One region of the Actinospica sp. genome, then DNA from elsewhere that is predicted to be linked to it. Evidence: riboswitches for the same ligand, from Rfam matches in the RefSeq annotation. Region 1 holds a riboswitch; the other holds the start of a gene.

Region 1 (7,396 bases):
GCGCTCGCGGTCGCCCAAGGCCTCCCCGAGGACGCAGAGACCGACCCCGACCACGTCGACGCCCTCGAACAGTCCGCTCGCGATCTCGTCGAGCAGCTGGCCGCCGCCGACTGGAATCCGTCCGCCCTCGCCGGAGTTCCGAGCCCCGAAGTCCTGCGCGTGCTGGAGTTCGCCGCGACCGAGGTCGTGCCCCGTCTGCGCCGCACCACGGACGAGATCGACAACGTGCTGCTGGCCCTGAACGGCGGCTACGTCCCGGCCGGGCCGTCCGGCTCGCCGACCCGCGGTCTGGTCGGCGTGCTGCCGACCGGCCGGAACTTCTACTCCGTGGACCCCAAGGCGATCCCGTCGCGCACGGCCTGGGACGTCGGCCGCTCCCTCGCCGAATCGCTGCTCACCAGGCATAAGGCGGACACCGGCGAGTACCCGCGCTCGGTGGGCATCACAGTCTGGGGCACGAGTGCGATGCGCACCCAGGGCGACGACCTCGCGGAGATCCTGGCCCTGCTCGGCGTGCGCCCGACGTGGGACGCGGCATCCCGCCGGGTGACCGGCTTCGAGATCGTGCCGCTGGACGAACTGGCCCGGCCCCGCATCGACGTCACGGTTCGTATCTCAGGCTTCTTCCGCGACGCCTTCCCGCACGTGATCTCGCTGGTGGACGACGCGATCCAGGCCGTCGCGGAACTCGACGAGCCCGACGAGCTCAACTACGTCCGCGCGCACACGCGGACCGACGAGAGCGGCCACGGTGACCGCCGTCGCGCCACGACCCGCATCTTCGGTTCGAAGCCCGGCGCGTACGGAGCGGGCCTGCTGCCGCTGATCGACGCCCGCAACTGGGACTCCGACGCGGATCTCGCGGAGGTCTTCGCGGTCTGGGGCGGCTACGCGTACGGCCGGGGCCTGGACGGCCGCGAGGCCCGCACCGACATGGACGCCGCGTTCCGCCGCATCGAGGCCGCGGCCAAGAACCAGGACACCCGCGAGCACGACATCGTGGACTCGGACGACTACTTCCAGTACCACGGCGGCATGATCGCCTATGTCCGGGCTCTGACGGGCAGCTCCCCGGCCGCCTATGTGGGCGACAGCGCCGTCCCCGACACCGTCAAGACCCGTACATTGGCTGAGGAGACCCACCGCGTCTTCCGCTCCCGCGTGGTGAACCCCAAGTGGATCGCCGCCATGCAGCGGCACGGCTACAAGGGCGCCTTCGAGCAGGCCGCGACCGTCGACTACCTCTTCGGCTACGACGCGACCGCCGGCGTCGTCGACGACTGGATGTACGAGCGCCTCGCCGCCGCCTACGTATTCGACGAGACCAACGCCGAATTCATGCGCAAGTCCAACCCCTGGGCCCTCCGCGGCATCGCCGAGCGCCTGCTCGAAGCCGCCGACCGCAAGCTCTGGGCCGAACCGGACACCGAGACCATCGACCGCCTGCGCCAGGTGTACCTGGAGCTGGAGGGCGACCTCGAAGGGGAGTAGTCGGCGGTCTGTCGGGTTAGTCTCCGGCGAGTTCACGCAGCTTGAGCACGGTGTCCCAGTTGCGGCCCGTCGCCACCCGGACCTTGAGCTTCCTGGTCAGGAACGGCTGCGTGAACTTGCTGGTGTGCACGCCGTTCGGGCTCCAGGCGTAGAGCTCGTCGCCGATGAACCGGAACTCGTCCGGCGCGAAGTCCTCGGGCCTCAGCGCGGCCACGAGTTCCGGGTCGGGCGCCTGGCCGAAGAAGGTCACCACGTACCGCTTCGCATCCGCGACCCGCTTCGGCAGCGGATTGGCGGCGATGATCGCGTCGAGCTGGTCGGTCGTGCGCATCACGCACTCGACGACGAACCCGAACTCGTCGAGCAGCAGCTTCTCCAGGCGCGCGCCGTTCTCTGCGGGGCCCAGGCCGCCGTCGGCCAGCAGGACGTTCCCGGACTGCAGGTACGTCGCCACGTCCTGGAACCCCGCGGCCGCCATGAGCTCGCGCAGCCTCGCCATCGGGACCTTGCGTTTGCCCACGTTGACGGCGCGCAGCAGCGCGATCTGCCTACCCATGTCTGGATACTAGCCGCGCCCGCCGACAACGGCGGTGTAGGTGACCGGCAGTTCGGTCAGGGCGCGTTGCCGGTGATCGTTCTTCCACGTCAGATCCGTGTAGGGCACCGCGAGGGCGAGATCGTGGACACGGTCGAGCAGTGTCCAGACGGCGATGCGCGCCTCGAGGCGGGCGAGCGGCGCGCCGAGACAGTAGTGCGCGCCGTGGCCGAACGAGAGATGGCCCTCCGAGCGGTCGGCGTCCCGGTTCGCCGCGTCGACGGCGAGCAGGACCGTGTCCCCGGCCGGGATCACCGTGTCGCCGACGCGCACGTCGCGAATGGGGAACCGCCGGATCGCCGTGGTCACCGGCTGGTCGCTGCGCAGGAACTCCTCGACGGCACGGCGCATCGGGTCGGTGTGCGGGTTCGGCTCCGCGCGCAGCGCCGCGGCTTCGTCGGGACGGGCGAGCAGCCGCGCCACGGCAGCCGAGACCAGGTGGACGGAGTTCTCGTAGCCCGCGAAGAGGATCAGGAACGCCAGCGAGAGCAGCTCGTCCTCGGACAGCCGGTCCTGCCCGTCGCGGGCGGCGATCATCGCGGAGAGCAGGTCGTCGGCGGGCCGCTCGCGCTTGTCGGCGATGAGCGCGGCCAGCAGGGCGACGATCCGGCCCATGGACTCGGCCGGCTCGCTCGGACCGAACGTGCCCGGCGCGAACAGCATCTGGGTGCACTCACGCAGCACCGCGCCCTGATCGCCGGGCACACCGAGCAGGTCGCAGATGACCGCGATCGGCAGCGGCGCGGCGTAGGCGGCGATCAGGTCCGCACGGCCGCCGGGCAGCGCGTCGATCAGCGCGTGGCTGGTGTCCTGGATGTTCTCGCGCAGCCCCTCGACGCGGCGGGCGGTGAACGCGGCGGCGACCAGGCGCCGCAGCCGGGCGTGGTCCTCCCCGTCGAGGTTCAGCAGGTTCGCGTCGAGCGCCGGGGGCAGACCGAAGCCCTGGTAGCCGCCGCGCGAGCGTCGCTTGCTCAGCGCGAGGACCGGATCCGCCAGCAGAGTCTTGACATCCTCGTGCCGGCTGACGACCCAGACGTGCGTTCCGTCGTGCAGCGTGGCGCGGTGGACGCCGTCCGGCTCGTCCAGCAAGCGTCGGGCCGCCTGCCCGCGGCTGCCGGTCAGCACGGGAGTCAGGGCACGGGCTATGTCGGCGTCCTTGATGGTCACGACGCAAGGCTACTGATCCGGCGCGGCGCCGGAATGCCGCGGTGGCTGCTACAGCTTGCGGAACTGCCGGGCTTCCTCGGCCGCCGCGCGCACGGCATCGAGGTCTCCGCCCGCGGACGCGGTGACGACCGCGGCGACCGCGCCCTCGACGAAGGGGGCGTCGGCGAGCACGGCGTGCGCCTCTCGGCCCACGCCCTCGTCCAGCAGGGTCTTGACGGTCAGCAGGGCGCTGCCCAGGTCGCCGAGCAGCAGCACGCCGGCGCCCTGGTCCGCCTCGTTGACGGCCCGCTCGATGCGGCCGTAGCTCGTGCCGAGGCTGCCGTCGTCCATACCGCCCGCGGCGATCACCGGGACTTGGTCGCCGCCGAGTTCACGCACGAGCTCCGCCAGCCCTTCCGCGAGCTTCGGGCTGTGCGAGACGAGGACGACGCCGACCAGTTTCACGTCTGCCATCCTAGCGGGCGCCGCCTGGGGCGGTGTCCGCCAGCGCACGCCAGAGCAGCGCGGCGGAGGCAGCACCCGGATCTTCGTGTCCTTCGCTGCGCTCACCGAGATAGCTCGCGCGGCCCTTGCGCGCCCGCAGCGGGATCGTCGCGAGCGCCGCCGCGTCGGCCGCGTCCGCCGCCGCTTCGAGTGCGTCCGCTGTCGACGCATCGTCAGCGAGGCGCGCCGTGAACACGTCGATGGCCGGGGTGAACACGTCCACCATGGTCTTGTCGCCGACGCTCGCGCCGCCGAGCTTCCGGACCCCCGCGAGCCCGTCCGCGAGCGCGCCCGCCAAATCCCGCGCGCTCACCTTCTCGGCTTCGCCGAGCGCCTTGCCGGTGCGCCGGAACACGGTGCCGTACAGCGGTCCGGAGGCGCCGCCCACCGATGAGATCAAAGTCATGCCCACCTGCACGAGCGCCGCGCCGGGGTACTGCGGCGGCTTCGCCTGAAGCGCGGCGCGCGCGGCCGTGAACCCGCGGTGCAGATTCGTTCCGTGATCGCTGTCCCCGATCGCCGAGTCGAGCCGAGTCAGCCGGTCCTTCTCGGCCGCCACCGCCTCCGCGGCCCGGTCGATCCAGGCCATGAAGAAACCGACGTCAAGACCGGCCTCATCACCGGCGACGTGCGCCTCGGAATCGCTCACGCACCCCACCGTAGCGCCGGGGTCTGGACCGGCGCATCCCACAGTTCGAGCAGGTCGGCGTCGGCGCGGCACAGCGTCACCGAGAAGCCGGGCATGTCCAGGCTGGTCACGTAGTTGCCTACGAGGTTTCGCACGATGCTGATGCCGCGCGACTTCAGCGCGTTGTGCACCTCGTTGTAGACCACGTACAGCTCGATCAGCGGGCTCGCGCCCATCCCGTTGACCAGCGCGATGACGTCGCCATCCGTGGCGAAGTCGAGGTCGGTGCAGATGGCGTCCACCGCGGCCTCGGCCAGTTCGGAAGCCGGAGCCATCGGCGCGCGGCGGCGGCCCGGCTCGCCGTGGATGCCGATGCCCAACTCGATCTCGTTCTCGCCCAGCTCGAAACCCGGCCGCCCGGCCGCGGGCGTGGTGCACGGGCCGAGCGCGATGCCGAAGGACCGGCTGCTCGCGTTGACCCGCTCGGCCACGGCGGCGACCGCGGGGAGGTCCGCCCCGCGCTCGGCCAGCGCGCCGGCGATCTTCTCGGCGAACAGCGTCGCGCCGGTGCCGCGCCGGCCGGCCGTGTAGAGCGAGTCCTCCACGGCCACGTCGTCGTTGATCAGCACCGAGCGCGACTCGATGCCCTCGTCCTCGAGCAGTTCGGCGGCCATCTGGAAGTTGAGCACGTCGCCCGTGTAGTTCTTGACCAGGAACAGGATGCCGGCGCCGGCGTCCACGGCCTGCGCCGCGGCCAGCATCTGGTCGGGCACCGGGGAGGTGAAGACCTCGCCCGCGCAGGCCGCGTCCAGCATGCCGGGGCCGACGAACCCGGCGTGCAGGGGTTCGTGCCCTGATCCGCCGCCGGAGACCAGAGCGACCTTGCCCGCCGTGCCCGCCGCGCGGCGTACGAACCGGCGCTCCACGTCCACCGTGAGCGCGGGATGCGCGGCGGCCAGGCCCGCGAGCGCGTCCGACACCACCGACTCCGGCGAGTTGATCAGCTTCTTCATGCTGGACATTCTGCTGCACGCGTTCCATGAGCGGTAGGCGGCGCGGGCGCGCGGTCGGGTGCGAAATCGGGCGCGTCGCCGTGTGCGTCGTGCGGGCCGGTTGGGGCGGACCGAGGCTGCGGCTATGCTCTACCCGTCGGTAGCGCAGGAATCCGGTGTGAGTCCGGAACGGTCCCGCCACTGTCAACGTCCGTCGATCGACGTAGCCCGTCCGGGTCCGTCGGCGACGTGCGTGAGTCAGGAACTGCGCCCGGCACAGGTTCCTCAATGCTTGCTCGAACGGGCGTGGGCTCCCGGAGAGAAGAAAGGCGCAGTGTGCGTTTCCCCTTTTCGGCCGTGCTCGGCCAGGACGACCTGCGCTTGGCGCTGATTCTCAACGCGGTGCACCCGGCTGTCGGCGGGGTGCTGGTGCGCGGTGAGAAGGGCACCGCGAAGTCGACGATGGTGCGTGCGCTCGCGGCGGTGCTGCCCGCGGTCGACGCCGTGCCCGACTGCCGTTTCTCCTGCGATCCCGCTGCGCCGGACCCCGCGTGTCCCGATGGGCCGCACGCCGGGGGCGCGGCCGACGGGACGACGCGTGCGGCGCGGCTGGTCGAGCTGCCGATCGGCGCGTCCGAGGACCGGCTGACCGGCGCGCTCGACTTGGAGCGCGCCTTGGGACGTGGCGAGGCGGCGTTCCAGCCCGGATTGCTGGCGGCGGCGCATCGCGGGCTGCTGTACGTGGACGAGGTCAACCTGCTGCCCGACCACCTGGTCGACGTGCTGCTGGACGCGGCCGCGATGGGCGAGGCGCACATCGAGCGCGACGGCGTATCGGTGCGGCACGCGGCGCGGTTCCTGCTGGTCGGCACGATGAACCCGGAGGAGGGCGAGCTTCGTCCGCAGCTGCTGGACCGCTTCGGTCTGACGGTGGACGTGGCTGCCAGCCGGGAGCCGCGGCAGCGAGCAGAGGTCGTGCGGCGTCGGCTGGCGTACGAGGCGGCCCCGGAGGGTTTCTGCGCGCAGTGGGCCGAGGCGGACGCGGAGGTCGGGCGCCGGATCGCGGCCGCGCGCGAGGCGCTGCCGAAGGTCGTGCTGCCGGACGCGGAGCTGGAGCGGATCGCCCGGATCTGCGCGGCGTTCGAGGTGGACGGCATGCGCGCGGACCTGGTCACGGCGCGCGCGGCGATCGCGCTGGCGGCCTGGCGCGGGCTGTCGGCGGTCACCGACCAGGAGGTGCGCGACGCGGCGCGGCTGGCGTTGCCGCATCGGCGCCGGCGCAACCCGTTCGACGCGCCGGGCCTGGACCAGGAGCAGTTGGAGCGCGCCGCGGAGGACCCGGAGGGCGGACCCGAAGATAACGGGCCCGACGGCGGTGGACCTGAGGACCGCGGTCCGGACGATGACGGCGACGGTGGCGCTGGCGACCGTGGCGACGGCGGCGACCGTGGCGACGGCGGCGACGGCGGTGGAAAATCGTCGGATGGCGGGAACTCGGGTGAGTCTGGACTGGATAACAGGCCCGACGCTCCGCGAGAGGAAAGTCAGGCCGAGCGGGACGGAAGCGGGCGGAGCTCTGACGAGGGCGGCGCGCCTGGGAAGCAGAACGCCGGGGCTGAGCAGTCTGCTGTCGGGGCGGGGGAGACGTATCGGACGCGGCTGTTCTCGGTGCCCGGTGTCGGCGAAGGGGTGCCGGGGCGGCGGTCGGCGGGGCGGTCGAACGGGCGGGGGCGGACGGTCGGGTCGCAGCAGCCTGCGTCGGGTGCGGCGTACGGGCAGGTGATTCATCTTCCGGCGACGCTGCGGGCTGCGGCGCCGCACCAGGCCGAGCGTCGGGCCGCGGCGTCGCACGAAGCCGGACTGCGGGCCGCGGGGCCGCACGAAGACGGACTGCGGGCCGCGGCGGCGTACCAAGTCGAGCGGCGGGCCGCGGGCTCGGGCGGGGTGCGGGCGGTGCACTTTCAGGCCGCCGACCTGCGCACCGCGGTGCGGCGGGATCGCGAGGGGAACCTGGTGCTGTTCGCGGTGGACGCGTCCGGC
Region 2 (7,396 bases), on a different contig from region 1:
GGGGACGACAGGCCTCGCGGCGGAGAGTTGTCGAGGACTCTCCGCGAGGCGCCGAAGGTTCCGCCGTCCGGGTCCGAAGACCGCACGGACGGCGGGGGCGGTTCCGGCGCCGACGACGCCGGATCCGCACGGGGGGACGGATGGGGCGTCGCAACGGTACGGAGGAGCCCCACGGGGGGAGGGGCGCCGCGTACCTCGGGGGAGACTCCTCCGCGCGGAACCGGGGTCCCGGCGACAGGAGTCTCTAAGTTGAGACCCCTCCGTACGGGGGGACGTTGGAGTCTCGAAGAGGATTATTCATGTCTCGAAGGCGGTTGGCGACCCCTTCGCGGAAAGTTGTCGCTCGGAATCACTGTCCTTACGGCTCGTGTTCACCCCCTGACCCGCTTGCCCAGGTTGATCACGAATTCAGCGGCCCGGATTCGTCACACAGAGTCGACGTCGCGTCGGCATGGGCGCAGGCCGTCGAGGGGCCGCACCGGGTTCAGCACCGGCCTGCCGGACGTATCAGTGGTCACTGATACTAGGGCGCGGTAAACCTCTCGGATCCGCGACACGCTGAGCACTTCGGCGGGTAATCCGGCCGCAGCGACCCGCCCCCGGTCCAGCAGCACGAGCCGGTCGGCGTACTGGGCGGCGGCGGTCAGATCGTGCAGCGTGCTGATCACGGTCAGCCTATCGTCCAGCCGCAGCCGGTCCACCAGTTCGAGTACCTGCTGCTGATGCCCGAGATCCAGCGCGGAGGTCGGCTCGTCGAGCAGCAGGATCCGCGGCTGCTGGGCCAGCGCCCGAGCCAAGGCCACCCGCTGGCGTTCACCGCCGGACAAGGTGCCGAGCCGTCGGCGTGCCAGGGATTCGAGTTCGAGTCTGGTCAACGCCTCGTCCGCGATCTCCCGGTCATGGCGGCCGGGATTGCCCAGATAGCCGAGGTAGGGCGTGCGCCCGAGCAGCACATATTCGTGTACTGAAACGTCTGGCGGCAGGGTCGGTTGTTGTGCCACGTATGCGAGTGCTCGGGCCAGGTCACGTCGCTTCCGCCCGTCCGGTGCCGGATCAAGCGTCACCGTGCCCTGATACGGAAGCAGCCCGGCCAGCGCCTTGAGCAGGGTGGACTTGCCCGCGCCGTTCGGTCCGATCACGCCGAGCCAACCGCCGGTCTCGACCCGCAACGACACCCCGTCCACCGGCACGGCGCCGCCGTTCAGCACGACCCGCACGTCGACTGCCCGTAGTGCGCTCACTCGCGCACCGCCTGGCTGCGCCGCAGGATCACCACGAACACCGGTGCGCCGACGACGGCCGTCACCACGCCGATCGGCAGCTCGGCCGGGCTGAGCGCCGTGCGCGCCACGGTGTCCGCCAGCCCTAGGAATCCGGCGCCGATCAGCAGCGACAGCGGCACCGCCAGTGCGTACGACGGTCCGCCGAGCCGCCGCGCCACGTGCGGCACCACAATCCCGACGAAGCCGATCAGCCCGCTCACGGCGACGGCCGTGGCCGCGGCCAGCGACGCGGCGGCGATCACGATCAACCGTGTGCGACCCGCGTTCAGGCCGAGACTGCGCGCCTCGTCGTCGCCGAGTGCCAGCACGTCGAGCCGTCGGCTGTGCACCAACAGGATCAGGATGCTGACGGCGGCGTACGGCAGCGCCTCGGTCACCTGCGTCCACGACGCCGCCGCCATCGACCCGAGCATCCACGCGTAGACCTGTTGCAGGTCCTGCGATTCCCGCTGCATCAGATAGGCCTGCGCGGCGGTCAGGAACATCCCGACGGCCACGCCCGACAGCAGCAGTGTCGTCGTCTCGCGGCCGCCCGAGGCGAACCAGGACACCGCCACTCCGGCCAGCGAACCGGCGAATGCCGCGACCGGCACCACGGAGCCGCCAAGCCCGCCGAATCCGCCGAGGAAGACGATCGCGATCGTGGCCGTCAGCCCCGCTCCCGCGCTCGACCCCAGCATGCCGGCGTCGACGAGCGGATTGCGGAACACGCCCTGGTATCCGGCTCCGGCGATCGCCAGCAGCCCGCCGACCAGCAGCGCCAGCACCACGCGCGGCAGCCGGATCTGCAGCAGGATGTTCTGCTCCAGCGGAGTGAGCCCGGTGTCCAGGTGCACCAGGGGTATCCGGTCGAGCAGCGTCGCCACAATGCCCCAGGGGTTCAGATCCGCGGCCCCGACCAGTGCGCCGAGCAGGGCCGCGGCGATCACGAAGACCACCGCGGCCAGCAACGCCCGGACGGTGCGGCTCATTACTTCGCCGGCGCCTTCTCGACCGCCGCCGCGATCGCCTCGACGAGCTGTGGGAGCCGCGGCCCCCAGCGCGAGGCGACGTCATCGTCGAGACTCACGACGTCGTCCACCTTCACGGCCTCGATGCCCGACCAGCCCGGCCGCGCAGCCACGCTCGCCGCGTTCGCGCCGCAGCACTTCGTGTCGGCCAGGAAGACGAGGCTCGGCGAGGACTGGGCGATGTATTCGCTCGACAGCTGCGGATATCCGCCGTCGGCCGCCTTGCTCACCTTGTCCGCGATGTTCTTCAGCCCGAACAACCCGACGATCTGGCCGATGAAGGTCGAGGAGCTCGCCGAGTAGTAGGTCGTGTCGAGCTCCCAGTAGTACGACAAGTCCGCGTGCTTCGATCCGGCCTGCGCGACGGCGGTGCCGATCTCGCTCTTCATCGTGGCGACGGTCGAATCGGCGCTGCTCACATGGCCGGTGGCCCTGCCGAGCTGCTCCATCTGGGTGTACGCGTCGTTCAATGTGTTAGCCGCTGGCTCGATCAGCGTCGCCACACCTACCTTTTTGAGCGCGGCAACCAGGCCGTTCGAATCCTGCGACGCGACGACGAGGTCGGGGTTGTACTTGAGGATCGCCTCGACGTTCGGAGTGATCGGGTCGAGCGTCGTCTTCGGCGCGCTCGCCGGATAGTCGGAATCCTTGTCCACGGCCACGACCCGGCTGCCCGCGCCGATCGCGAACAGGTCTTCGGTGGCGGTGGGGGAGAGCGAGACGATGCGGCGCGGCTCGGTCGTGGACGCCGCGGCCGAGCTCGCGGGAGCCGCCGAACTCGAGCAGGCCGTCAGGCCGAGGGCCAGCAGTGGCAGGGCGGTCGTGGCCGCGGTGAACCGGGGCAGACGCATGGGACTTGTCCTTCGCAAGCGGGCGGGCAGAGCCGGCCGCCGAGGACGGACCGACCATGCCCACGGGTCGTCTGAGTCGTCAGAATCCGCAGGCGACCTGGCTTCGTCGGCCCCGAGGGGCCGGACGTCACAGTTGCGGGACAGCGCCGGACTCACACCGGCTTCGCTGCGGATTCGTTCATGAGATTACTACGGCAAACGGGTTACGCCCTGCGCCTCAGACCTGGCGGGCTGTGGCGGCGATGGCCAGCTCCGCGAGCACCGTGCGCGCCTCCGGCTCGACCGACGCGCGCTCCAGCGCGGCCAACGCCAGCCCGGTCCGCTGCTCGATCCGCAGCTCGACGGCGGCCAGCGCGCCGGTCTCGACGATGACCTCCTGCAGCGCCGCGACCCCGGCCGCGTCCAACGCCGCGTCACCCAGGCCTTCGCGCAACAGCTTCAACTGCGTCGTGTCGGCCTGTGCGGCGGCCAGCGCGACCAGAACGGTCTGCTTGCCCTCGCGCAGGTCGTCGCCCGCCGGCTTGCCCGTCGTCGCCGGGTCCCCGAACACGCCGAGGACGTCGTCGCGCAGCTGGAAGGCCTCGCCGAGCGGCAGACCGTACGCCGACAAGGCCGCGTTGATCGGACCGGATTCGTCGCCGTTGCCGGTAGCCAGAGCGGCACCGAACTGCAGCGGGCGCTCGATCGTGTACTTCGCCGACTTGTAACGGATCACGGTCTCGGCGCGCTCCAGGATCTCCTGCGGCGTGGCCACGCTCAGCCCGCGGCTCTGCGCGACTACGTCGAGATACTGACCCGCCATCACCTCAGAGCGCATCAGATCGAAGATCGGCCGTGCCGCGTGGATCCGAGCCGCGTCGAAGCCGGAACGGGTGTACATCTCGTCGCACCAGGTCAGCGTGATGTCGCCGAGCAGGATCGCGGCCGCGGCGCCGAACCGCGCGCCGGTGCCCTCCCAACCGCCCGCCGTGTGCAGCGCCTCGAACCGCTTGTGCACGGCCGGCTTGCCGCGGCGCGTGTCCGAACCGTCCATGTAGTCGTCGTGGATCAGCGCCGAAGCCTGCAGCAGTTCGAGCGAGGCGGCCGCCACGAGCGCCGCGTGATCCAGCGCCCCGTCCGCCGCCGCGCCGCCGCCTGCCGCCCGCCAGCCCCAATAGCAGAACGCGGGCCGCATCCGCTTTCCGCCGTCCAGGAACTCGCGCAGCGCGACGGCGGGTTCCAGCAGATCCGCGGAGATCTGCCGGAGCACCAGCTCCTGCCGGTCCAGGAACTCGGTCAACGCGCGGGACACCCGTACGCGCAGGTCACGCCGGTCGAGCGGGGATGCGGAGGTTTCGGTCACGCTTCGACCCTAAGCCATTCGGTGCGGACGGTTTCGACCGACTGTGGAAGTTCACCGGGGAAGCCAACCGCGCAGGTTGGCGGATGGACGTTCGTGTCTCGGCAGTCGGACATGTACTCGACACAACCCGGCCCGCGACTACGCTCCTTACATGGCACTCGGACTTCCCAGCGTCCGCCCCGACCGGGCCGTCACCGTACGCGAACTGCTCGCCGCCGGTGCGCCGACCATGTCCTTCGAGTTCTTCCCACCGAAGAACGAGGAGCAGGAGCGCAGCCTGTGGAAGGCGTTGCGCCGGGTCGAGGGCGTGGGCCCGGACTTCGTGTCGATCACGTACGGCGCGGGCGGCTCGAACCGTGAGGGCACGGCGAGCGAGGCCGAGCGCGTGGCGACCGAGACGACGCTGACCCCGTTGGGCCACCTCACCGCCGTGAACCACTCCGTCGCCGAGCTGCGTCAGATCATCGGCCGGTACGCGGACGCGGGCGTGCGCAACGTCCTCGCACTGCGCGGAGACCCGCCGGGCAACCCCTCGGGCGACTGGGTGCCGCGCTCCGACGGCCTGAAGTACGCCGCCGAGCTCGTGCGGCTGGTGAAGGAATCCGGGGACTTCTGCGTGGGCGTCGCCGCCTTCCCGGAGAAGCACCCGCGCTCGGCCGACTGGGACGCCGAGATCCGCAACTTCGTCGCCAAGTGCCGCGCGGGCGCGGACTTCGCGATCACCCAGATGTTCTTCGAGGTCGACGACTACCTGCGGCTGCGCGACCGGCTCGCGGAGGCCGGCTGCGAGACTCCGGTCATCGCGGGCATCATGCCGATCACCCGCGCGGCGCAGATCGAGCGCATGGTCACGCTCAGCGGCGGCAAGTTCCCGGCGGCCGTCGGCGAGCGAATCCACGCCGTCGCCGACGACAAGGCGGCCGTGCGCGCCATCGGCATCGACCACTGCACCCGGATGTGCGAGCGGCTGCTCGCCGAGGGCGTGCCCGGTCTGCACTTCATCACCCTGAACACGTCCACGGCGACGCTCGAGGTCTACCGGAACCTGAACCCGGCTGCGTGACTCACTGAACCCGGCTGCGTGAGTCAAACGCGGTTCACACCCGCGTCGGCTTAAGCACCTCCGCGGCGTTCCACGCGGACAGCGCGGCGAACGCGATGCCGGGCCCCGGCCGCGCACTCGGGCCGACGTGCAGCAGGCCCTTGATCGGCTGAACGGTCGGCGAGCGCAGAATCGCACTGTTCAGAGAGCTGATCGCCGGGCCGTGCAGTGACCCGCCCGGAGTGCTGGTCAGCCGCTCCCGATCCCCCGGAGTGAAGACCTCGCGCACGGTGAGGGATTCGGCCGCGATCCCGAGCCGCTTCGCGATGGCGCTCTTCAGCTCCTCCGCGTCCTGGCTTGTCATACTTAGGGCCACATCGGCGTACGCGATCCACTCATTCGGCCGCTCGGGAGCGACGCGGAGCCGGATCGTCGGCTGCTCGTCCCCCTCGCCGAAAAGCACCGTCTCATAGGCGCGCTCGGTCGTCTCGGTCGCCGGGGTCGTCTCGGTCGCATTCCGGCTTTCCAGCCTGATGCTGAGGATCGAGGGCGAGTAGTCGGCGGGAGCCGCCTTGCTTCCCTTGACGGTTCCCGTGAGCCGCGCCAACACATGCGCATCCACTGCCGCGACGATCACGTCCGCCGACAGCCGCTCGCCGTCCGCCAACGTCACGCTACCTGCGGCGATGGACGTGACCTCGGTGTCGAATCGGAAGCTGACGCCGCGCTTGAGGCAGCGTTCGTACAGCGCCGTGGCGAGTTCGGGCAGACCGCCGACGATCCGCCACGCGCCGAACGTCTGCTCGATGTACGGCCGGATCGCGATCACGGACGGCGCGGTTTCGGGCGCGGCACCCGCGGCCTGCGCGTATTCGTCCAGAACGCGCATCATCCGCGGATCGCGAACGCCCGCGGCCTCGCCGATCTGACGCAGCGTCCGGCGTGGCGCGAGGGCACGACGTGCGGCGGAGGAGCTGAACAGGCGCCAGAGGTCGCGACGCCCGGCGTCCGGAACCTCGACCAGCGTCGGCCGGACGGCGCTCCAGGCACGGTTCCCGTGGTCCACGACGCGCAGCCACGCGTCGCCCGCACCGTGCCCGAACGCGGCGTCGAACGCGTCCTTCGAGGCCCCACGAGCGGCGTTCGGGAGGTCGAGGCTGGATCCGTCCGGGAAGCGGTACGTGCGCACCGGATCGATCGGACGAAGGTCGACGACCTCCTCCAACTTCCCGGCCGCGCTCGCCTTGCGGCCCCCTGTCTTCACGAACAGATCGCGCAGGACAGCGGGGAGGGTGAGGGTGTCGGGCGTGGCCCAGATGAGCGAGCCGCCGGGGGAGCCGTTGCGTTCGATCAAGGTGACGTCGTTGGCGCCGGTCGCCATGCGCGCCGCGGCCGCGAGTCCGGCCACGCCCGAGCCGACGACGATGATCCTTGCCATGCCCGACAGCGTACGTGGCGCGATGCCGTCGCTAGTCGTCCGCCCCGACCATGGTGTCTTCCCCGCCCGACAGCGTGCGTGGCGCGGTGCCGTGGCTAGGGTCGCCGAACATGGTGTCTTCCGCGCCTGGCAGCGTGCGTTGCGCGGTGCCGTGGCTAGGGTCGCCAGTCGTCCGCCCCGAACATGGTGTCTTCCCCGTACATGGAGTCCTCCCCGAACATGGTGTGCTGCGGGTCCTCGTCGTCCTCAGGCGACGGGTGCGCGCCGAGCCCGGCCAGGTCGGCCCCTGTCGCCCAGAGCGCCGCGAGCACGCGTCGCGCGGACGTGCTGAGCGAGCCGAAGGTGGCGTCCCCGTGCTCGCCGCGACGCTGGAAGTACTGCTCGCGCGGCTCGGGCGGCAGATCCTCGGCGTGCGCGCGGGTATCCGCCG

Evidence for each region. A riboswitch is a leader RNA that binds a small molecule or an ion and turns the genes downstream of it on or off. The one in region 1 is predicted to bind cobalamin.
Region 2: another riboswitch for cobalamin. It lies ahead of VG296_RS01855 (ABC transporter substrate-binding protein); the one in region 1 lies ahead of VG296_RS26435 (magnesium chelatase subunit D family protein).

What each region holds. Positions count from the first base shown of each region.
Region 1 is NZ_DASZKT010000230.1:33,976-41,371, forward strand. Features, by position in the region: gene cobN (cobaltochelatase subunit CobN) at 1-1,491, shown strand, start outside; gene VG296_RS26410 (DUF1697 domain-containing protein) at 1,508-2,047, opposite strand; gene VG296_RS26415 (cytochrome P450) at 2,057-3,253, opposite strand; gene dhaM (dihydroxyacetone kinase phosphoryl donor subunit DhaM) at 3,302-3,706, opposite strand; gene dhaL (dihydroxyacetone kinase subunit DhaL) at 3,708-4,325, opposite strand; gene dhaK (dihydroxyacetone kinase subunit DhaK) at 4,382-5,377, opposite strand; cobalamin riboswitch at 5,486-5,644, shown strand; gene VG296_RS26435 (magnesium chelatase subunit D family protein) at 5,645-7,396, shown strand, end outside.
Region 2 is NZ_DASZKT010000009.1:67,467-74,862, forward strand. Features, by position in the region: gene VG296_RS01845 (ABC transporter ATP-binding protein) at 426-1,241, opposite strand; gene VG296_RS01850 (iron ABC transporter permease) at 1,238-2,254, opposite strand; gene VG296_RS01855 (ABC transporter substrate-binding protein) at 2,254-3,144, opposite strand; cobalamin riboswitch at 3,215-3,363, opposite strand; gene VG296_RS01860 (polyprenyl synthetase family protein) at 3,362-4,486, opposite strand; gene metF (methylenetetrahydrofolate reductase [NAD(P)H]) at 4,638-5,549, shown strand; gene VG296_RS01870 (phytoene desaturase family protein) at 5,584-6,966, opposite strand; gene VG296_RS01875 (hypothetical protein) at 7,122-7,396, opposite strand, start outside.